3 regions of the Pseudomonas sp. Marseille-QA0332 genome follow, and region 3 is predicted to be linked to each of the others. Evidence: predicted binding sites of a transcription regulator. Region 3 holds the regulator's gene; each other region holds the start of a gene.

Region 1 (7,533 bases), 1.6 Mb from region 3:
GCCTTGAACCCCGCCTCCATGCGCTCGAGCAGACGGCGCACCTCGGCATGGCGCTGCTTCATCGGCAGCTTGAGGTTGACGATCGCTTCGCGGCACAGCCCCTCGCCCAGCCAGGTCTCGATCAGCGCCGCGGTCCGTGCGGGCTTCTCGACGATGTCGCAGACCATCCAGTCGACCGTATGCTTCGGCTGCCAGGTGAAGCCATCAGCCATCAAGTGCTGGACCAGGCCGGTATCCATCAGGCTCTCGGCCATCGGGCCATTGTCGATGGCGGTCACCAGCATGCCGCGACGCACCAGTTGGTAAGTCCAGCCACCGGGCGAGGCGCCCAGGTCGACGCCGGTCATGTCATCGGACAGGCGCAGGTCCCACTGCGCACGGGGAATGAACTGGTGCCACGCTTCCTCGAGCTTGAGGGTCGAGCGGCTGGGCGCCTCGCGGGGAAACTTCAGGCGCGGGATGCCCATCGGCCAATGTGCCGAGTTGCCCGGCTCGGCCAGGCCAAGGAACACCCGCCGGCCGCTGATGAACGTCAGCAGCAGACGCGGTGCCTGTGCGTCTTCGACCAGAAGGCCAGCCTTGGTCAGCGCCTTGCGCAAGGGCACTTCGAACTTGCGGCAGAACGTCGACAGTTCCTTGCCCTCGTTGGTATCGAGCACTTCGAGCCAGAGGCTGCCGCAGGCTGGGTGCTCGGCCAGCGTCTCGAGCAGCACGCCTACGCGGTCCTGCTCGGGCAGGTCGACGAAGCGTCCACGGGCCCACTGGCGAACGAAGATCAGCTGGTCGAAGCGCAGCCCCCGCACCAGCCGTTCGGCCCCGCCCGGTTCCAGGCAGATGAATTCGGCGCAGGCGCTGTGCGGCTTGCTTCGCGCATAGCCGGGCACCCCCAGGCGGGCGGCATGTTCGCTGATTTCGGCGCAGACTTCGCCCTCGAAACCGGGCCGGCAATGCATGAACAGGGTATCCATCTTCACTCCACGATGACGGCGCGCCTGGCGTGCGCCCTGATGACCCGCAGGAGATGCGGCGACAAAGGCGGCGAATGATAAAGGAAGTCTGAACCGCCGACACGTCCTGCCGGTCCAGTATTGAGTCAGGCCGGGCAATGCCGCCCGGCCCTCGAGCCCGGTCCGTGCCGTGCGGGCCCTCATAGAGCGGTGACACCGGCACCCTTCTGGATGTGCCGGGCGCCGGTGCAGAAAGGAGTTGGCAATGCCCTCGCTCGATAGCCTGAAGACACTCGATACCTTGCACGTGGGCGACCGCGTCTACCATTACTACAGCCTGCCCGCAGCCGCACGCCAACTGGGTGACCTGCAGCGCCTGCCCATGTCGCTCAAGGTGTTGCTGGAGAACCTGCTGCGCTGGGAAGACGGCGAGACCGTCAGGCGCGACGATCTGGTCGCCCTGGCCAGCTGGCTACAGGACAAGCGTTCCGACCGCGAGATCCAGTACCGCCCTGCGCGCGTCCTGATGCAGGATTTCACCGGCGTGCCGGCGGTGGTCGACCTGGCCGCGATGCGCGCCGCGATGGCCAAGGCCGGCGGTGATCCGCAACGCATCAACCCGCTGTCGCCGGTCGACCTGGTGATCGACCACTCGGTGATGGTCGACAAGTACGCCAGCGACGAGGCGTTCGCCGAGAACGTCGAGATCGAGATGCAGCGCAACGGCGAGCGCTACGCCTTCCTGCGCTGGGGCCAGGACGCGTTTGACAATTTTCGGGTAGTGCCGCCCGGCACCGGCATCTGCCACCAGGTCAACCTGGAATACCTGGGCCGCACGGTCTGGACACGCGAGCAAGACGGCCGCACCTTCGCCTTCCCCGACACCCTGGTCGGAACCGATTCGCATACCACCATGATCAACGGCCTCGGTGTGCTGGGCTGGGGCGTAGGCGGGATCGAGGCGGAAGCGGCCATGCTCGGCCAGCCGGTCTCGATGCTGATTCCCGAGGTCATCGGCTTCAAGCTCACCGGCAAACTGCGTGAAGGCATCACTGCCACCGACCTGGTGCTGACCGTGACACAGATGCTGCGCAAGAAGGGCGTGGTCGGCAAGTTCGTCGAGTTCTATGGTGACGGACTGGCGCAGCTGCCCCTGGCCGACCGTGCCACCATCGCCAACATGGCCCCTGAATACGGCGCTACCTGCGGCTTCTTCCCGGTCGACGAAGTCACCCTCGACTATTTGCGCCTTTCCGGCCGGCCGGCAGAGACGGTGCAACTGGTCGAAGCCTACTGCAAGGCCCAGGGCCTCTGGCGCCTGCCGGGCCAGGAACCGGTCTTCAGCGACGCTCTGTCGCTGGACATGAACGAGGTGGAGGCCAGCCTGGCCGGCCCCAAGCGGCCCCAGGACCGTGTCGCCCTGTCGCGCGTCGCCTCGGCCTTCCAGGGCTTCCTCGACCTGCAGCCCAAGTCGCTGGCCAAGGACATCGGCCGGCTGGAAAGCGAAGGTGGCGGTGGCGTGGCCGTGGGCAACGCCGAACAGACTGGCGCCGACCTGCATGAAGATGACCTGCAGCTGCGCGATGGCGCGGTGGTCATCGCGGCGATCACCTCGTGCACCAACACGTCCAACCCCAGCGTGATGATGGCCGCCGGCCTGGTCGCCAGGAAGGCCGTGGAAAAAGGCTTGCAGCGCAAGCCGTGGGTCAAGAGCTCACTGGCGCCCGGCTCCAAGGTGGTCACCGACTACTACCAGGCCGCCGGCCTGACGCAGTACCTCGACGAGCTGGGCTTCGACCTGGTCGGCTACGGCTGCACCACCTGCATCGGCAACTCCGGCCCGCTCGACGAAGCAGTCGAGCAAGCCATCACCGACAACGACCTCACCGTCGCCTCGGTGCTGTCAGGCAACCGGAACTTCGAAGGGCGGGTACACCCGCTGGTCAAGACCAACTGGCTGGCCTCTCCCCCCCTGGTGGTGGCCTATGCCCTGGCCGGCAGCGTACGCCTGGACCTGGAAAGCGACCCGCTGGGAACCGGCAAGGACGGCCAGCCGGTCTACCTGCGCGACATCTGGCCGAGCCAGCAGGAGATCGCCGAGGCCGTGGCCAAGGTCGACACCGCGATGTTCCACAAGGAATACGCCGAAGTCTTCGCCGGCGACGCCCAATGGCAAGCCATCGAGGTTCCCCAGGCTGCCACCTACGTCTGGCAGCAAGATTCCACCTACATCCAGCATCCACCCTTCTTCGAAGACATCGCAGGCGCCCCCCCTGTCATCGAGGATATCCAAGGCGCGCATATCCTGGCCTTGCTCGGCGACTCGGTGACCACCGACCACATCTCGCCGGCTGGCAACATCAAGGCCGACAGTCCGGCTGGGCGCTACCTGCGCGACAAGGGCGTACAGCCGCGCGATTTCAACTCCTATGGCTCGCGACGTGGCAACCACGAAGTGATGATGCGCGGCACCTTCGCCAACATCCGCATCCGCAACGAAATGCTCGGTGGCGAGGAAGGCGGCAACACCTTGCATGTGCCCAGCGGCGAAAAGCTGGCGATCTACGACGCAGCCATGCGCTACCAGGCCGAGAACGTCCCGCTGGTGGTGATCGCTGGTCAGGAGTACGGCACCGGCTCGAGCCGTGACTGGGCGGCCAAGGGCACCAACCTGCTAGGGGTCAAGGCCGTGCTGGCGGAGAGCTTCGAGCGCATCCACCGCTCCAACCTGGTGGGCATGGGCGTACTGCCGCTGCAATTCAGGGCCGGGCAGGACCGCAAGCAGCTCGGTCTGACCGGCAAGGAGCGCATCGACGTACGTGGCCTTGGTGGCGCGACCCTGCGTCCGGGCATGAGCCTGCCCCTGCGGATCACTCGCGAGGATGGGCGGATCGAGGACATCGAGGTGCTGTGCCGCATCGACACCTTGAACGAGGTGGAGTACTTCAAGGCAGGCGGCATCCTGCACTATGTGCTGCGCCAGCTGATCGCTGCCTGATCGTAGCCAGGCCCCGGTGGTCTCCGGGGCCTGACGCCATCGCGGTTCGCTGAGGCCTTGCACCCACCGGACGTGTGCCGCTTGCCGGCAAGCCTGGCGCGGCTGCGGTACGCCTGCAAATAAACCCTCAACTAAGCTCGCGACGTGCCGATAGCTGTGGAAAGCCTTGCGGATTGAACAGCAGATGCGTAACAACCAGCCGATCACCCAGAGAGAACGGACCTTCCCTGCCCACCAGCGGTTGATCTCGACCACCAATGCCAAGGGTGTCATCACCTACTGCAATGAAGACTTCATCGAGATCAGCGGGTTTTCCCGCGAGGAGCTCGTGGGCGCGGCGCACAACCTGGTACGCCATCCCGACGTGCCGCCTGCCGTCTTCGCCCACATGTGGCAGACGCTCAAGCAAGGCCTGCCCTGGATGGGCATCGTCAAGAACCGCTGCAAGTCCGGCGACCACTACTGGGTCAACGCCTACGTCACGCCGATCTTCGACAACGACCAGGTGGTCGGTTTCGAGTCGGTGCGGGTCAAGCCGACCGCCGAGCAAATCCGCCGGGCCGAGGCGTTGTACCAGCGGCTGACCCAGGGCAAGCCGGCGGTGCCGCGGCGCGACAAGTGGCTGCCCGTGCTGCAGGACTGGCTGCCGTTCATCCTGGTCAGCCAGGTCGGTTTCCTGATCGGCAGCTGGGTCGGCCACTGGTGGGGCTTCGCCCTGGCCGCCGGGCTCAGCGTGCCGCTCGGCCTGCTGGGCCTGGGCTGGCAGCAGCGTGGCATCAAGCGCCTGCTGCGCCTGGCCGAGCAGACCACGTCGGATCCGCTGATCGCCCAGATGTATACCGACAGCCGCGGTGTCCAGGCACGTCTGGAAATGGCCATGCTCAGCCAGGATGCACGGATGAAGACCTGCCTGACGCGCCTGCAGGACAGCGCCGAGCACCTCAGCGACCAGGCCCGACAGTCCGACGAGCTGGCGCACAAGAGTTCCACCGGTCTGGAGCGCCAGCGTGTCGAGACCGAGCAGGTCGCCGCCGCGGTGAACCAGATGGCCGCCACGACCCAGGAAGTGGCCAACCATGTCCAGCGCACCGCCGATGCCACCCAGCAAGCCAACCGCCTGACTAGTGAGGGCCGGCAGATCGCCGGCGAGACCCGCGAGGCCATCGAGCGTCTGTCCACGGCCGTGGGCGAGACCGGCCAGACCGTCACCCAGCTGGCCAAGGACAGCGACGAGATCGGCGGCGTGGTGGATGTGATCAAGGGCATCGCCGACCAGACCAACCTGCTGGCGCTCAACGCTGCCATCGAGGCCGCGCGCGCTGGCGAGATGGGTCGTGGCTTCGCGGTGGTCGCCGACGAAGTACGTCAGCTGGCCCAGCGCACGGCCGAATCCACCGGGCAGATCCACACGTTGATCGCCAAGCTGCAACAAACCGCCAACAATGCCGTGCTGACCATGGAGAACGGCCATCGCCAGGCCGAGGAAGGCGTAGCTCGAGTCATGCAGGCCGACCAGGCTTTGCTGGGCATCAGCGACGCGGTGGCCAACATCACCGACATGGCGACGCAGATCGCCGCGGCAACCGAGGAGCAGACAGCGGTGGCCGACGAGATCAGCCGCAATATCAGCACCATCGCCGAGCTGGCCGACCAGACCTCCGAACAGGCCCAGCATTCGGCGTTGTTGAGCGAGGAGCTGACCCGTACGGCGAACGGGCAGTACTCGCTGGTGGAGCGGTTCAACCGGTAGCGGGCAGACGACGAAGAGGTGCCTGGGCCCTGTCCGGACCCGGTAGCTGGTTCAGGCGCTCGCTACCAGTCCAGCGCCAGTTCGCTTTCGAAGCGTCGGGGGCGCCCAGTCAGCGGATCGTCGAAACTCAGGGTCTTGGCCAGCAACTTGAGCGGACGTCGATGATCGTCCTGCTCCTGGCGCAGTCGCGGATAGAACGGATCATTGCAGATGGCAGCCCCAAGGGCGGCCATGTGCACGCGCAGCTGATGGGTCTTGCCGGTGACTGGGGAAAGACCGTAGCGCCATAACTCGCCATTGCGCTCGAGCACCTGGGCGATGGTTTCAGTGTTGGCTGCCCCCGGCACTTCGCGCATGCGGAAAAACGGCTCGCCATGCTCCAGCCGGCTCCGGTGCACCCGCGGAAAGTCCAGGCCGGGCAAGGCGGGAGCGATCGCCTGGTAGTGCTTGACGATGCGGCGCTGCGGAAACAACCCCTGGTAGGCACCCCGGCTCTCGGGATCGGCCGAAAACAGCACCAGCCCCGCGGTATGTCGATCGATGCGGTGCAGAGGCACCAGGTGGGGATTGTCCAGTCGGCGGATCAGGCGCCGCAGCAAGGTCTGCTCGACATATTCGCCGGTCGGCGTGACCGGAAGGAAATGCGGCTTGTCGGCGACCACCAGGTGCTGGTCCATGTACAAGATGGTTTCACGCACCGGGATCGGCTTTTCGTTCGGCACTTCGCGAAAGTAATGCAGGCGCATGCCGCGCTTGTAGGGCAGGTTGGCGTGCACGGGCTGGCCGGCGCCATCGAGCACGCGTCCCCGGGCGAACCGGTCGAGCCAGCATTCGCGGCTGATCGCCTTGAAATGATCGCACAGACAGTCGAGCACGGTGTTCCAGGCCCCGGCGGGGAGACAGACGGTACTGGCTTGCTGGCGTGCCGGATCGAAAGGCGCGGTCATGTGAAGGCTCGGCGGCTGGACGGCCGGGCATTATCCCCCATGCCCGCCCGATCAACCAGCCTCGACGGTTTCGCACTGCGCCTTCAGCCAGCGCAGGACCTGTACCGGCTCCCAGCGGCTCGGATCGTAGAGCGCGTACATCTGGCCCTGGTAGCCCACCACATCGAGGGGGCGATGATAGCCGGCACGCTGGAACAGTGCCTCGACCTCGGCGAAACAGGTATTGAAATGCACCTTGCCGAACGGCGTGCGCGCATCGCTTACCAGCCCGTCGAGGCGCAGCTCCAGGGCCGCCTCCAGCACCAGGTCGGGAGACATGTGGTTGATGCTGTACTTGAGTTGCTCGACATTGACCATCGGCCGTTCCCTACCGCCATAACTGTATATACATACAGCTTAGCGGCGAGCGATGTCTTGCGTCAAATGCCGCGACGGTAGCTCACGCCCGAGCTGACCCGGCTCATCGCAGGAAGGTCGCCAGCTGTTCGGCCGCGAAGGGCCAGTCGAGCTCCGCCCCGCTGTCGCAGCGACGCAATACCGGGATGCGCAACCCGTAGCGATCGAAGAGGCCCTGCTGCTCGGCTATATCGACCAGTTCGACCAGCAGTCCATTCTCGACGAACGGCATCAGCACGGCTTCGGCGACTTCGCAAAGATGGCACCCCGGGGTGCTGAACAGTTGACATTCGGGGAGCATCGCCAGGTCCCTCCAGGCTGAGGATGGACGGTAATTCTAGGCTCGCTGGCGGTTCCAGGCCACCAGCCGCGAGCTCGAGGCTTCAAGCTGATCGTCTGCAACTGCCAGAAAAGCGCACGGCCGCAAGAGCAGCGCGCATCTGCTTGTGGCTTGCGGCTCATCGCTCGAGGCTCGCTGAACCTTCCGCCTGTCCG
Region 2 (7,533 bases), 350 kb from region 3:
CAGCACCTGGAACAGGCGCTCGGGATCGGCATTGATGTGCAGGCCTGGCTGGGCTTCGAGCACCAGCCGCACCAGCTTGGTCTGGGCCAGAGGGGCGAGCAAGGCTTGGGCTTCTTCGAGCATCAGGCTGACATCCAGTGGTCTTGGCGCGATCACGTAGCGTCCGGCTTCGATCTTGGAGGTATCGAGCAAATCATCGAGCAACGCATTCATGCGACTGGTCGCCTGTTGCATGGTGCTGATGGCCGAGGTGACGCGCCGAGAGGCGTTGACCGCATCACTGCTGAAAGTTTTCTGCATCATGCCGCAGAGCATGGCAATCACCGTCATGGGGCTGCGCAGGTCATGGGAGACGACTGCCATCAGCTCGTCGCGCGCACGCACGGCAGCCTGCTCCCTGAGCACCTGGCGCGACAGGTCGATTTCCAGGGCGCAGCGGCGCAGGTCATTGGCGGCGAAACGGTCGCCATGGCTCCACTTGCGCGAGATGCCTTCCATCTCCACTTTCCACTGCTCGAACGAAGAGCGTGGTCGCAGCCGCAATTCGTCGCCCGAAGGATCCAGGTGCATCGGTTTGCGTGGATCTCCGCTCCAGGACAGGGTTTCCTTGACTTCCGGGCGGAACCAGATGATGCCGTTGGTAACCGGCTTGGGCAGGGACAGGGTCAGCACACCGCTGGCGAGCAAGCGATATTCGTTCGCAGGCGGGTACACGCTGCCCAGCTCATGCGAGGCGAATACCGGCATGCGCTGCTGCTCGATCCAGTGATGCAGCGCGTGGATCTGCGCTGGTGTCGGGCAAGCGCCGGCAGTGCGCAACTGATCCCCGTCGATGATCGCCACGCCACTGGCATCGACCAGCTCCAGCAGTTGCCCGACAGAGGCGGCCAAGCCGTCGAATACGCTTGCGGCGCTTTCCCGCATGGCCTGCTCGAAGCGTGCCAAGCTATCGATCTTGGCCTCACGCTCGGCGGCCAGTTGCAACGCCTGCATGGCACTGATCTGCAGCGACAGCACTTGGCCAATGGTCTTGCATGCACTGCGCAGGTTGCTCGGAACATGCAAGGGTGTACGGTTGCCGCAAGTGATCAAGCCCCAGAGCCGACCTTCGCAGACCAGCGAGATGCTCATCGACGACAGCACGCCCATGTTGCGCATGTACTGGCAGTGGATCGGCGACACGCTGCGCAAGGTGGCGAAGCTGAGGTCCAGCGGCTGCTCGTCCTGGGGGCGCATCGCCGGCACGATCGGCACCGGCGTGTAGGCGGCATCCGGGATGATGCGCAACCAGTTGCTCAGGTAGAGCTGGCGAGCCTGGGCCGGAATGTCCGAGGCGGGGAAGTACAGGCCCTTGAACCGCTCCATGCCCGGTGATGAAGCCTCCGCGACCACCTGGCCGTGGCCTTCCTCCTCGAATCGGTAGACAAGCACGCGATCGTAGCCGGTCAGCGCCTGTACCTCCCGCACGACCAGATCATGCAAGGTGTCGAGATCTTGTGCAGCCTGCAGGCGCTGCAGCATTCGGTTGAGGTGGCTGTGCGGGTCGCTGGCGCTGGACGCGAGCAGTTCGAGCTCGAAGATCAGCAGGCCGTCATGGCGGTGCAGGAAGCCTTCGAAGGCGATACCGTCGAGCTTGACGGCGAGCGGCTGCAGATCCTCGGCAAGGTCCTGTTCGACCAGTTTGCATACCTGCTTGGCCAGGCCCGTGCCGACCAGCGCGGGCAGCGGCTTGCCCAGCACTTGGGAAGCTTCGATCCCCAACAAGGTCCCGACATTGGCGCTGATCTGCAGGATGTCCAGCGCCGGTTCGCTCAGGGTCATCAGTACGCCATGGGGCTGGATGGCACCTGGGTATTGGATCGGTTCGCTGGCACAGTTGGCCAGCAACCGTTCGAACGCGGCGTCATCGAGGCCCTTCACAGGCGACCCCCTGGGCAACGAGGTCGCGAGAAACTGGCGCGGCTTTCAGGCAGCAAGCCTCGAGGGGCACGAAACGAAACAGACGGGGGAGCGTTGGAGCCAGAGGCATCGAGCGATCTCTCGTGAGCAGGTGGACAGATACGGCAGACGCCTTCCTGGTTGGCAAGGTGCCATCCTACAGGAAGACAAGCGGAAAACCCGTTGGTTTTTCGAGGGCTGGCAAATCGCTTGCAAGCCGTGCCGCGCAGCCAGCAGAGCATGCATGAAACCGGTGCGCTTGGCTTTGCTCTGCCACGCGCGCACCCATGCGCAAGGCCGGCGCTTGCCGTCGGAGGACGCCGCCGTGCACTCGCTCAGTCTGGCGGCGCACGCCGACCTGATTAGGCTATGTACCAAAAGTCGCCGAGCGGCGATCAGGCAAGGCGAAAACAGGCGAGGAACGGCCGGGGTCGCGCTCGACTTTACGGGTTGTAAATGAGCATTCCGAGCCTGTTTTCAACGTGGCCTGATCGTCGCGCAGGCACTTCTGGTACAAAGCCTAGAAGGCCAGCTTGTAGCCGATCAACAGCAGCATGCCAGCCAGACATGGGCGCAGGATGCGATCGGAGATGCGTCCGGCCAGGTGGCTCCCCAGGTAGATGCCCGGCAGTGAACCGAGCAACAGGTAGCCCAGCAGCGCCCAGTCAAGGTTGCCCATGCTTGCATGGCCAAGGCCGGCAACCAGGGTCAAGGGTACCGCGTGGGCGATCTCGGTGCCCACCAGCCGACGGGTGACCAGGAACGGGTAGAGCAGGAACAGCGCGACCGTGCCCAGCGCGCCGGCACCGATCGAGGTCAGAGTGACCATCACGCCGAGCACCGTACCGGTCAGCACGGTGAGCACGTTGAGGGTGCGCTCGCTCAAATGATAGTGGTCACCGGCATGGCGATTGGCGAAAGCTTGCAAGCGAGAGCGAAACAGGATCGCCAACGCCGTGATGATCAGCACCACCGCCAGCCCCTGCTTGATGACCGCGTTGAGCGCCGAGGTGTCGGCATGCAGGGTGCCGAGGAACCACAAAGTCAGCGCCGCGGCGGGCACGCTGCCCAGGCTCAGCAGCCCGGTGATCTTCCAGTCGATGTTCCTGTTGCGGCTGTGGACCCAGACGCCGCTGGCCTTGGTCACCGCCGCATAAAGCAGGTCGGTGCCGACGGCCGTGGCTGGATTGATGCCGAACCATAGCAGGATCGGCGTCATCAGCGAGCCGCCCCCGACCCCTGTCATGCCGACGATGAAACCAACCACCAATCCCGCAACCGTGAAACCAAAAGAACCTACATCCATATGCTACTCGTTGCCCAGCCATGCCCGTGATCGGATGGCAGCCAGCATATAGAAATTTTTATAGCTAAATAGACTTGTTGGTTATTAGTTTATACCCATCAGTTTTTATGAAGCACCCGCAAGCCTGCGCTGCCAGGCGGCAGTCGCAGGCTTGCAGTGACCCAGCAGAGAGCCGCCAGATCACCCCGCGGAGCGCGGCTCGAGCGGCTTGGTTCAGATCCGGAAGCTGCCTACCAGCTGCTTCAACCGACCTGCCTGCTGCGCCAGCGCATCGCAATGATGCAGCGTCTCGTTGAGGTTCTCCATGCCTTGCTGGTTCAGGCTGTTGATCTGCGTGATGTCCAGGTTGAGGCTTTCCACCACGGCGGTCTGCTCCTCGGTCGCCGCCGCCACCGACTGGTTCATGCCATCGATCTCGCCGATGCGCAGGGTCACGCTGTTGAGCCGTTCGCCGGCCTGGTTGGCTACCTGCACACTCTGCTCGCTGGCGACCTGGCTGCTGTTCATGGTATGCACCGCCTCGCGTGAACCGACCTGTAGGCCCGTGATCATGCGATGGATCTCCTCGGCCGATTCCTGGGTGCGATGGGCCAGGTTGCGCACCTCGTCGGCTACCACGGCGAAGCCGCGGCCGGCTTCGCCGGCGCGGGCCGCCTCGATGGCCGCGTTGAGCGCCAGCAGGTTGGTCTGCTGCGAGATACCCTTGATCACGTCGAGGATCTTGCCGATATCGTCGGTGCTAGCGTTGAGCGCTTCGATCCGCTGGCACGACTCGCTGATCTTCTGCGACAGGGCAGTCATGGCCTCGATGCTTTGCTCCACGACCTTGCGTCCGTCGTGCGCCTGCTCGCTGGCGCCGCTGGCCTGCTGCGAGGCATCGGCGGCGTTGCGGGCGATTTCCTGAGTCGCGGCGCCCAGCTGGTTGATCGCTGCTGCCACGCTGCTGGTGCGCAGGCTCTGCTCCTCGGAGCCGCTGATCGAGGCATTGGATGCGCTCATCACGCGTTCGGACAGGTCATGCACCAGGCGAGTGGCTGAGGAGACCTCGGTGATCGAGGCATGAATACGCTCGACGAAGCGGTTGAACGAGCCGGCCAGTTCGCCGAATTCGTCCTTGTGGGCCACACCCAGGCGTCGGGTCAGGTCGCCTTCGCCCTCGGCGATGTCGCGCATGGCCCGGCCCATGGTGGTCAGCGGGCGCATCAGCAGCGGGATCAGCAGACTCAGCAGGCCAGCGATGGCGAGCACCGCGACCAGCATGGCGATGATCGCCGATATCCGGAACTGGCCGAGCGGAGCGTAGGCCTTGTCCTTGTCGATCGACAGGCCAATGTACCACTGCGCCGAAGGCAGGCCATTGACCGGCGCGAAGGCGATGATCCGTTGCTCTCCATCGAGGGTCGCCTCCTGCATGCCCGGTTCGACACGCAGAGCGCTACCCGGATACAGGTCCTTGAGGTTCTTCATCAGCTGGCCCTTGTCGGGACTCACGATCATCTGGCCCTGGCGATCGACCAAGAAGGCGTGGCCGATACCACCGAAATCCACGGCGTTGATGATCGGGACCAGGCTGTCCAGGGACAGATCGCCGCCGATCACTCCAAGCAGCTCGCCACCACCTTGGCGCTTCACCGGAACGGCTATCGTTACCACCAGCCCACCCACGGCGCCCTGATACGGAGGCGTCAGCACCGTCTGTCCAGCGCCCCTGGCGGCGGCGTACCAGGGGCGCTGGCGTGGATCATAGCCTGCCGGCATCTGCACGTCGGGGCGCTGGGTAAAGACACCATCGGCCTGCCCTAGGTAGGTGAAGAGAAAGTTGTTGGTCAGGGAGGGCTGATCCACCAGGCCGGCGACATTGCCGGTGCCTTGGCGCGCGACATCTTCGGCCAGGTTTTCCAGCGCCAGGATTTTCCCGCTCATCCAGTTCTGTACGCTACTGGCAGTGAGCGCGCCGGACTGGCGTAGCGAGGATTCCAGGCTCTGGGCGATGGTGTTGCGCTGCAGGTAGTCGTTGTAGAGCGTGAACAAGGCGAACGCCAGAACGACGACGCCGCAGGCACTCAGGAGAATCTTGTGGCGAAACTTCAGGTTCATGCTTCCAGACCTTGGGCCAGATGAGGAGGGAAGAGCTTGCCGGTAGCCGGCGCGAGGACACGGCCTGGCAAGATGGCTATCGGCAGCTGGCGCCAAACATTGATAGGGCATGATGGATTCACGGGTCCACCGGACGGATGGAACCAGAGGCCGCTCGCAATCGAGCCTGCAACCGAAATCGACCCTCAGTCACTCATTCAAAAAGTTTCTAGGAATAACCTCTGCTATAGCCAAAACCAATCATTGGCATCAGCTTTGCCAATGAGCCACCGGGCTGATGCTGGGGTAGGATTGCTCCCGTCAACGATTTTCAACCCATGAAGGAGCGTCTCGCATGCCTATCATCAACAGCCAGGTCAAACCGTTCAACGCAACCGCCTACCACAATGGCGAATTCGTTCAGCTGAGCGAAGCCGATCTCAAGGGCAAGTGGTCCGTCGTTTTCTTCTACCCGGCCGACTTCACCTTCGTCTGCCCGACCGAGCTGGGCGACCTGGCCGACAACTACGCCGAATTCCAGAAGCTGGGCGTGGAGATCTACGGCGTGTCCACCGACACCCACTTCACCCACAAGGCCTGGCACGACACCTCGGAAACCATCGGCAAGATCAAGTACCCGCTGATCGGTGACCCGACTCACCAGATCGCTCGCAACTTCGACGTGCTGATCGAAGACGCTGGCCTGGCCGATCGCGGTACCTTCGTGATCAACCCGGAAGGCCAGATCAAGATCGTCGAGATCAACGACGGTGGCGTAGGCCGTGACGCCAGCGAGCTGCTGCGCAAGGTCAAGGCTGCCCAGTACGTCGCTGCCCACCCAGGCGAAGTCTGCCCGGCCAAGTGGCAGGAAGGCGAGGCTACCTTGGCTCCGTCGCTGGACCTGGTCGGCAAGATCTAAGACCGTGCGCCAGATCTGGGCGGTGAGCAGCCGCCACACCTGAAGTTGTCACCGCCCCGTCAGAACGCCCGGGCGAACCTGCCTGGGCGTTTTCGTTTACAGCGTTTGAAAGAAGGAATCGCCCCGTATGTTGGACGCCACGCTTAAATCGCAACTCAAAGCCTACCTGGAGCGGGTCACCCAGCCGATCGAGATCGTTGCATCCCTCGACGACGGTGCGAAATCCCGCGAGTTGCATGACTTGCTGGTAGATATCGCCAGCCTGTCGAACCTGATCACCCTGCGCGCGGACGGTGACGATACCCGTCGTCCTTCGTTCTCGCTCAATCGCCCTGGGGAACACATCAGCCTGCGTTTCGCCGGCATCCCCATGGGCCATGAGTTCACCTCCCTGGTGCTGGCGCTGCTGCAGGTCGGCGGCCATCCCTCCAAGGCCAGTGTCGAAGTGATCGAGCAGATCCGGGCGCTGGAAGGTGAATTCGTCTTCGAGACCTATTTCTCGCTGTCGTGCCAGAACTGCCCGGACGTGGTCCAGGCATTGAACCTGATGGCGGTGCTCAACCCCAACGTGCGCCATGTGGCGATCGACGGCGCGCTGTTCCAGGCCGAGGTCGAGTCGCGCAAGATCATGGCCGTGCCGAGCATCTACCTCAACGGCGAAGTGTTCGGCCAGGGGCGCATGGGCCTGGAGGAAATCCTCGGCAAGATCGACACCAGCGCCGGCAGCCGCCAGGCCGAGAAGATCAACGCCAAGCAAGCCTTCGATGTGCTGGTGGTCGGCGGTGGCCCAGCCGGCGCCTCGGCGGCCATCTATGCCGCGCGCAAGGGCATCCGCACCGGTGTCGTGGCCGAGCGTTTCGGCGGCCAGGTGCTCGACACCATGGCCATCGAGAACTTCATTTCGGTCCAGGAAACCGAAGGACCCAAACTGGCTACCGCGCTCGAGGAGCACGTCAAGCAGTACGACGTGGACATCATGAACCTGCAGCGTGGCCAAGCGCTGGTTGCGGGCGTCGACGGTGGGCTGCACGAAGTGCGCCTGGCCAGCGGTGCCTCGCTCAAGGCCAAGACCGTGATCCTGGCCACCGGTGCCCGCTGGCGCGAGATGAACGTCCCCGGCGAGCAGCAATACCGCGCCCGTGGCGTGGCCTACTGCCCGCACTGCGACGGTCCGCTGTTCAAGGGCAAGCGCGTGGCGGTCATTGGCGGCGGCAACTCCGGCGTCGAGGCGGCCATCGACCTGGCCGGTATCGTCGCCCACGTGACGCTCATCGAGTTCGACAGCCAGCTGCGT
Region 3 (7,533 bases):
CGCATGTTCTCGCTGCATGCGCTGACCGAGCTGCTCAAGGCGATCGCCAAGTTCCTGGTGATCCTGCTGGTCGCCCTGGTGGTGCTGTCCGGCGACCGCCAGGCGCTGCTGGCCATCGCCAACGAGCCGCTCGAGCAGGCCATCGTCCACAGTGTCCAGGTGGTTGGCTGGAGCGCCTTGTGGATGGCTGCGGGCCTGCTGCTGATCGCGGCCGCCGACGTGCCGTTCCAGCTCTGGCAGACGCACAACAAGATGAAGATGACCAAGCAGGAAGTGCGCGACGAGTACAAGAACTCCGAAGGCAAGCCGGAGGTCAAGCAGCGCATCCGGCAACTGCAGCGCGAGGTCTCGCAGCGACGGATGATGGCCGCCGTGCCGGATGCCGATGTCATCATCACCAACCCGACCCACTATGCCGTAGCGCTCAAGTACGATCCGGAAAAGGGCGGCGCGGCGCCGTTGCTGCTGGCCAAGGGCGCCGACTTCCTGGCCCTGAAGATCCGCGAGATCGGTGCCGGGCACAACGTGCAGATCCTCGAGTCCCCGGCATTGGCCCGAGCGATCTACTACAGCACGGAGCTGGAGCAGGAGATTCCCGGCGGATTGTACCTGGCGGTGGCGCAGGTGCTGGCCTACGTGTACCAGATCCGCCAGTACCGCGCCGGCAAGGGCAAGGCGCCGGAGCCGCTGAAGAAGGATTTGCCCATACCAGATGACCTGCGTCGGGACGAATGAAACAGGGTCGGCATAAGAGAGGCGTCGTGCCGCGATGAGCCGCAAGGCGGTCCCGTGGCCTTCTGCGACACCTGGCGCTCATCGTTGTCCACTGGACAGCCGGATTGCGACCCATCGCGGCACCCCGGCTGCGACCGGTCATGGCCATGAGACTGCGGCCGCGTGAGGAAGAAGGCATCGATCTACAAAGTTGGAAAGCTTCTTGCAAAGGCAGCGCCGAACGCCTTCCTGGCGTCAAAGTTCTGCTCGAAGAGGATTCCCGGTGGATCGCAGTCAGTTGATCAGCAACGCCCGTAGCAACCTGGCCGGCCTCGGCCGTGGCAGTCTGGGCGTGCCCTTGTTGTTGCTGGTGATGCTGGCGATGATGATGTTGCCGATCCCGCCGTTCCTGCTCGATGTCTTCTTCACCTTCAATATCGCGCTGTCGATCGTGGTCCTGCTGGTCTGCGTCTATGCCTTGCGTCCACTGGACTTCGCCGCGTTCCCGACCATCCTGCTGGTGGCCACGCTGCTGCGCCTGGCGCTGAACGTCGCTTCCACCCGGGTAGTGATGCTCCACGGCCAGGAAGGGCACGGCGCCGCGGGCAAGGTGATCCAGGCCTTCGGCGAGGTGGTCATCGGCGGCAACTACGTGGTCGGCGCGGTGGTCTTCGCCATCCTCATGATCATCAACTTCGTGGTGGTGACCAAGGGCGCCGGGCGCATCTCCGAGGTCAGCGCGCGCTTTACCCTCGATGCCATGCCGGGCAAGCAGATGGCCATCGATGCCGACCTCAACGCTGGCCTGATCGATCAGGCCCAGGCCAAGGCCCGGCGGGCCGAGGTGGCCCAGGAAGCCGAGTTCTACGGCTCGATGGATGGCGCCAGCAAGTTCGTCCGCGGTGATGCCATTGCCGGGCTGCTGATCCTGTTCATCAACCTGATCGGCGGCATGCTGATCGGCATGCTCCAGCACGGCATGCCGTTCAGCGAGGCGGGCAAGGTCTATGCGTTGCTGACCATCGGTGACGGCCTGGTGGCGCAGCTGCCTTCGCTGCTGCTTTCGACCGCGGCGGCGATCATGGTGACCCGTGCCTCCGGCTCCGAGGACATGGGCAAGCTGATCAACCGGCAGATGTTCGACTCGCCCAAGGCGCTGGGGGTGTCGGCGGCGCTGATGATCGTCATGGGTCTGGTACCTGGCATGCCGCATATCGCCTTCATTGGCCTTGGCCTGCTGGCAGCCGGCGGCGCCTATCTGGTGTGGCGCAAGCAGCAGCAGGTCAAGGCCAAGGCCGAGGCCGAGCTGCAGCGCCAGCAGGACCTGCTGCCTTCGCCACAGCGCGCCCTGGAAACCAAGGAGCTGGGCTGGGACGACGTCACCCCCATCGACATGATCGGCCTGGAGGTCGGCTATCGGCTGATCCCGCTGGTCGACCGCAACCAGGATGGACAACTGCTGGCGCGGATCAAGGGCGTGCGCAAAAAACTCTCGCAGGACCTGGGCTTCCTGATGCCCACGGTGCATATCCGCGACAACCTGGACCTGGCGCCCAGCGCCTATCGGTTGACCCTGATGGGGGTGATCCTGGCCGAGGCGGAAATCTATCCGGACCGCGAACTGGCGATCAACCCCGGCCAGGTGTTCGGTACGCTCAATGGCATCGCCGCGCGCGATCCGGCCTTTGGCCTGGAGGCGGTATGGATCGATGTGGGCCAGCGCGCCCAGGCGCAATCCCTTGGCTACACTGTGGTGGATGCCAGCACCGTGGTCGCGACGCACCTGAACCAGATCCTGCAGAAGCACTGCCATGAACTGATCGGGCATGAAGAGGTCCAGCAGTTGTTGCAGGTGCTGGCCAAGGCATCGCCGAAGCTTGCGGAAGAACTGGTGCCGGGTGTCATTTCCTTGTCGGGGTTGCTCAAGGTATTGCAGGCACTGTTGTCCGAGCAGGTACCGGTGCGCGATATTCGTAGCATTGCCGAAGCGATCGCCAACAATCCGAACAAGAGTCAAGATACCGCCGCGCTGGTTGCGGCAGTGCGCGTCGGATTGTGTCGCGCCATCGTGCAAAGCATTGTAGGCGTTGAGTCGGAGTTGCCGGTCATCACGCTCGAGCCAAGGTTGGAACAGATCTTGCTCAATAGTCTCCAGCGAGCCGGGCAGGGTCAGGAAGACGGTGTCCTGCTGGAGCCGAGCATGGCCGAGAAGCTGCAGCGCTCGTTGATCGAGGCAGCGCAGCGGCAGGAAATGCAGGGCCATCCGGCGATCCTGCTGGTCGCCGGTCCGATCCGCGCCATGCTTTCGCGGTTCGGGCGCCTGGCGGTACCCAACCTGCATGTGCTGGCGTACCAGGAAATACCGGATAACAAGCAAGTCACCATCGTTGCCACCGTGGGCCCGAACGGCTGAGGTAGTGGGTTATGCAAGTGAAGCGTTTTTTCGCCGCTGACATGCGTCAGGCCATGAAGCTGGTCCGTGACGAGCTTGGCTCCGATGCCGCCATCATCGGCAACCGACGCATCGCTGGCGGCGTCGAGCTGACCGCTGCGCTGGATTACAAGCAGTCGGCGCTTGCGCCACGGGTGCCGAACATCGAGCTCGAGCAGGAGCTGCGCAAGACCCAGTCGCGCATCGTCACCGCCCAGGCCGAGCTCAATGGTCGCGGCGAGGACGACGAGGCCGGCGGCAACCGCCAGTTGTTCGCCGGGCTGCCGCTGACCGCCTCGGAGCCGCTGCAGCAGCCGCATGTCGAGCCCAAGCCGTCCGCCACGGCGCCCGCGCCGGCGCCGGTCGACCCACGGCTGTTCGATGCCATGCGCTCGGAGCTTTCCGGCCTGCGCGAGTTGCTCGAAGTGCAGCTCGGCTCGCTGGCCTGGAGCCAGTTGCAGGGCAGCAAGCCGCAGCAGGCCAATATCTGGCGGCGCCTGCAGCGCATCGGCCTGTCCGGTGCACTGAGCCGCGAGCTGCTCGAACTCACCGCCGAGATCGCCGAGCCGCGACAGGCCTGGCGCATGATCCTGGCGCACCTGGCACGTATGATCGAAGTACCGCAGGTCGAGCCGATGGAAGAGGGCGGCGTGATCGCCCTGGTCGGCCCGGCCGGCATGGGCAAGACCACCACCCTGGCCAAGCTGGCCGCGCGCTATGTGCTCAAGTACGGCGCGCACAATCTAGCGCTGGTCAGCATGGACAGTTTTCGCATCGGCGCACAGGAACAGCTCAAGACCCTCGGCCGGATTCTCAACGTGCCGGTGACCTACGTCGATCCGGGCGAATCGCTGGTCCAGGCGCTCGAGCCGCTGATGCGCAAGCGCGTGGTGCTGATCGATACCGCCGGCCTGCAGGCCAGCGATCCGGCGCTGCGCATGCAGCTGGAGTCCCTGGCCGGACGTGGTATCGCCTCGAAGAATTACCTGGTGCTGGCCACCACCAGCCAGAAGCAGGTGCTCACCGCCGCCTACCACAGCTACAGCCGCTGCGGCCTGGCCGGTTGCATCCTGACCAAGCTCGACGAAACGGCGAGTCTCGGCGAAGTGCTGAGCCTGGCCATCAGCCATCGGCTACCGGTGGCCTATCTGACCGATGGACCACGCATCCCCGACGACCTGCACCTGCCGCGCAAGCACCAGCTGGTCAGCCGCGCGGTCAGCGTGCAGTTACAGGACGAGCCCAGCGACGAGGCCATGGCCGACATGTTCGCTGATCTCTATCACAGCCCGGGCAAGCGTGCAGGTTGAATTCAATGCATATCACCTCCATCCAGGGGGCTTCCAGCCCACGATGGGCCAGGCAGGCGCGGTACCGCGCCTGGTCCGGGTCCCAGCGAGACAAGGTAAATAACAGACATGGGTAGCATGCATCCCGTACAGGTGATCGCCGTGACCGGCGGCAAAGGTGGCGTGGGCAAGACCAACGTTTCAGTGAACCTGTCGCTGGCACTGGCGGAGCTTGGCCGCCGGGTCATGTTGCTGGACGCCGACCTTGGCCTGGCCAACGTCGACGTGCTGCTGGGCCTTACGCCCAAGCGCACCCTGGCCGACGTGATCGAAGGCCGTTGCGAGCTGCGCGACGTGCTGCTGCAGGGGCCGGGCGGGGTACGCATCGTGCCGGCCGCCTCCGGCACCCAGAGCATGGTGCACCTGGCACCGGCCCAGCACGCCGGCCTGATCCAGGCCTTCAGCGAGATCGGCGACAACCTCGACGTGCTGGTGATCGATACCGCCGCCGGCATCGGCGATTCGGTGGTCAGTTTCGTCCGCGCGGCCCAGGAGGTCCTGCTGGTGGTGTGCGACGAGCCGACCTCGATCACCGACGCTTATGCGCTGATCAAGCTGCTCAACCGCGACTACGGCATGAACCGCTTCCGCGTGCTGGCCAACATGGCGCAGAGTCCCCAGGAAGGGCGCAACCTGTTCGCCAAGCTGACCAAGGTGACCGACCGTTTCCTCGACGTCGCCCTGCAGTATGTCGGTGCCGTGCCGTACGACGAGTGCGTGCGCAAGGCGGTGCAGAAGCAGCGCGCGGTCTACGAGGCGTTTCCTCGCTCCAAGTGCGCGCTGGCCTTCAAGGCCATCGCGCAGAAAGTCGATAGCTGGCCGTTGCCCGCCAATCCACGCGGGCATCTGGAATTCTTCGTCGAGCGTCTGGTGCAGCCCACCAGCGTGGGTCCGGTACTATGAGCGCGAGCGGATTGAAGATGTACGGCAAGGCGTCGCGCGACGCCCAATACGAGCTGGTCGAGCGCTACGCGCCCTTGGTCAAGCGGATCGCCTACCACCTGCTGGCGCGCCTGCCGGCGAACGTCCAGGTCGAGGACCTGATCCAGGCGGGCATGATCGGCCTGCTCGAAGTGGCCAACAAGTACGATGCGAGCAAGGGTGCCAGCTTCGAGACCTATGCCGGTATCCGCATCCGCGGCGCCATGCTCGACGAAGTGCGCAAGGGCGACTGGGCCCCGCGTTCGGTGCATCGCAACACCCGCATGGTTAGCGACGCGATACGCGCGGTGGAGTCGCGCAGCGGCCGTGACGCTAAAGATCATGAGGTCGCTGCCGAACTCCAATTGAGCCTCGACGATTACTACGCGATCCTCAACGATACCTTGGGTAGCCGCCTGTTCAGCTTCGACGACCTGTTGCAGGACGGCGAGCACGAAGGCCTGCACGAGGACGGCGCCAGTGCCCAGGCCGAACCCTCGCGCGACCTGGAAGACGAACGCTTCCAGGCGGCGCTGACGGATGCGATCGCCAACCTGCCCGAGCGTGAACGGCTGGTGCTGGCGCTGTACTACGACGAGGAGCTCAACCTCAAGGAGATCGGCGAGGTGCTGGGAGTCAGCGAATCGCGGGTCAGCCAGTTGCACAGCCAGTGCGCGGCGCGCTTGCGAAGCCGCCTGGGCGAATGGCGGGCGCGCTGAGAAGTCGCGGGCTGCAAGAAAAAGCGAATTGTGTTGATGGGGGGAGCGACGCTCGCACAAACGACGCTCGCCAGCTTGCAGCTCCCCAAGAATGAAGTGCGCGCTCGGCGCCGAGCGTGTTTGAGACTGCCTGGAGGCCTAATTGAACAAAGACATGAAAATCCTCATCGTGGACGATTTTTCGACGATGCGGCGGATCATCAAGAACCTCTTGCGTGATCTGGGTTTCACCAATACCGAAGAGGCCGATGATGGCACCACGGCGCTGCCGATGTTGCAGAACGGCCACTACGACTTCCTGGTGACCGACTGGAACATGCCCGGCATGTCCGGCATCGACCTGCTGCGCAAGGTGCGCGCCGACGAGCGGCTCAAGGCCATGCCGGTGCTGATGGTCACCGCCGAAGCCAAGCGTGACCAGATCATCGAGGCGGCCCAGGCCGGGGTCAACGGCTATGTGGTCAAGCCTTTCACGGCACAGGTGCTCAAGGAAAAAATCGAAAAGATCTTCGAGCGCGTCAACGCTTGAGCAGTGCAGAGGGCGCCATGGAGTCAAAGCAAACGTCTCTCGGGGAGTTCGAAACGACCCTCAAGAAGCATGCCCAGGAATTGGTCGAGAGCCTCGAGCGAGGCCGTTTCGGCGAAGCGGTGCAACTGATCCACCAGCTGAACCAGACCCGCGATCGTGGCTTGTATCAGGAAGTCGGCAAGCTCACGCGCGAGCTGCACAGCGCGATCGTCAACTTCCAGATCGACCCGCGCACGCCGCAGGCCGAGGAAGTGTCGCAGATCACCGACGCCACCGAGCGCCTGGCCTATGTGGTCAAGCTGACCGAGGGAGCGGCCAATCGCACCATGGATCTGGTGGAAGCCAGCACCCCGGTGGTCAACGAGCTGGCCGCCCAGGCGCAGGCGCTGGGGGGCGACTGGCAGCGGTTCATGCGGCGGGAGCTGGATGCCGCGGAGTTCCGCGAACTGGCCCGGCGCGTCGACGCTTTCCTGGCGCGCAGCGCCGAGGGTAACCGCAAGGTCAGCGGGCATCTCAACGACATCCTGCTGGCGCAGGATTACCAGGACCTCACCGGGCAGGTCATCAAGCGGGTCACCGCGCTGGTCACCGATGTCGAAAGCAACCTGCTCAAGCTGGTGCTGATGGCCAGCCAGGTCGATCGCTTCGCCGGCATCGAACATGACCATCAGCAGCTGCGCGCGGAAAAAGATCAAGAAAAACATCCGACTCGGGGTGAAGGTCCGCAGATTCATGCCGATAAGCGTGAAGACGTCATGTCCGGCCAGGACGATGTCGATGATCTGCTGTCCAGCCTTGGTTTTTAAGGAGCACCTTTGATGAGCTTCGGCGCCGATGAAGAAATCCTTCAGGATTTCCTGGTAGAAGCCG

Evidence for each region. Region 3 encodes FliA, which starts transcription of late flagellar genes. Its sites were predicted from a motif close to CTAAAGTTTNNNNNNNNNNNGCCGNTAA; they were not measured.
Region 1: the regulator FliA is predicted to act here: its motif matches at 4,072-4,099, upstream of ACY8GK_RS09105 (methyl-accepting chemotaxis protein).
Region 2: the regulator FliA is predicted to act here: its motif matches at 5,418-5,445, upstream of ACY8GK_RS03620 (methyl-accepting chemotaxis protein).

Annotation. Positions count from the first base shown of each region.
Region 1 is NZ_CM143106.1:1,952,558-1,960,090, forward strand. Features, by position in the region: gene rlmM (23S rRNA (cytidine(2498)-2'-O)-methyltransferase RlmM) at 1-968, opposite strand, end outside; gene acnA (aconitate hydratase AcnA) at 1,213-3,945, shown strand; gene ACY8GK_RS09105 (methyl-accepting chemotaxis protein) at 4,130-5,695, shown strand; gene ACY8GK_RS09110 (pseudouridine synthase) at 5,758-6,642, opposite strand; gene ACY8GK_RS09115 (transcriptional regulator) at 6,694-6,999, opposite strand; gene ACY8GK_RS09120 (glutaredoxin family protein) at 7,103-7,339, opposite strand.
Region 2 is NZ_CM143106.1:722,258-729,790, forward strand. Features, by position in the region: gene ACY8GK_RS03610 (ATP-binding protein) at 1-1,920, opposite strand, end outside; gene ACY8GK_RS03615 (sulfite exporter TauE/SafE family protein) at 2,459-3,244, opposite strand; gene ACY8GK_RS03620 (methyl-accepting chemotaxis protein) at 3,458-5,341, opposite strand; gene ahpC (alkyl hydroperoxide reductase subunit C) at 5,676-6,239, shown strand; gene ahpF (alkyl hydroperoxide reductase subunit F) at 6,367-7,533, shown strand, end outside.
Region 3 is NZ_CM143106.1:371,248-378,780, forward strand. Features, by position in the region: gene flhB (flagellar biosynthesis protein FlhB) at 1-735, shown strand, start outside; gene flhA (flagellar biosynthesis protein FlhA) at 998-3,127, shown strand; gene flhF (flagellar biosynthesis protein FlhF) at 3,139-4,455, shown strand; gene fleN (flagellar synthesis regulator FleN) at 4,555-5,397, shown strand; gene fliA (RNA polymerase sigma factor FliA) at 5,394-6,134, shown strand; gene ACY8GK_RS01800 (chemotaxis response regulator CheY) at 6,289-6,663, shown strand; gene ACY8GK_RS01805 (protein phosphatase CheZ) at 6,681-7,469, shown strand; gene ACY8GK_RS01810 (chemotaxis protein CheA) at 7,482-7,533, shown strand, end outside.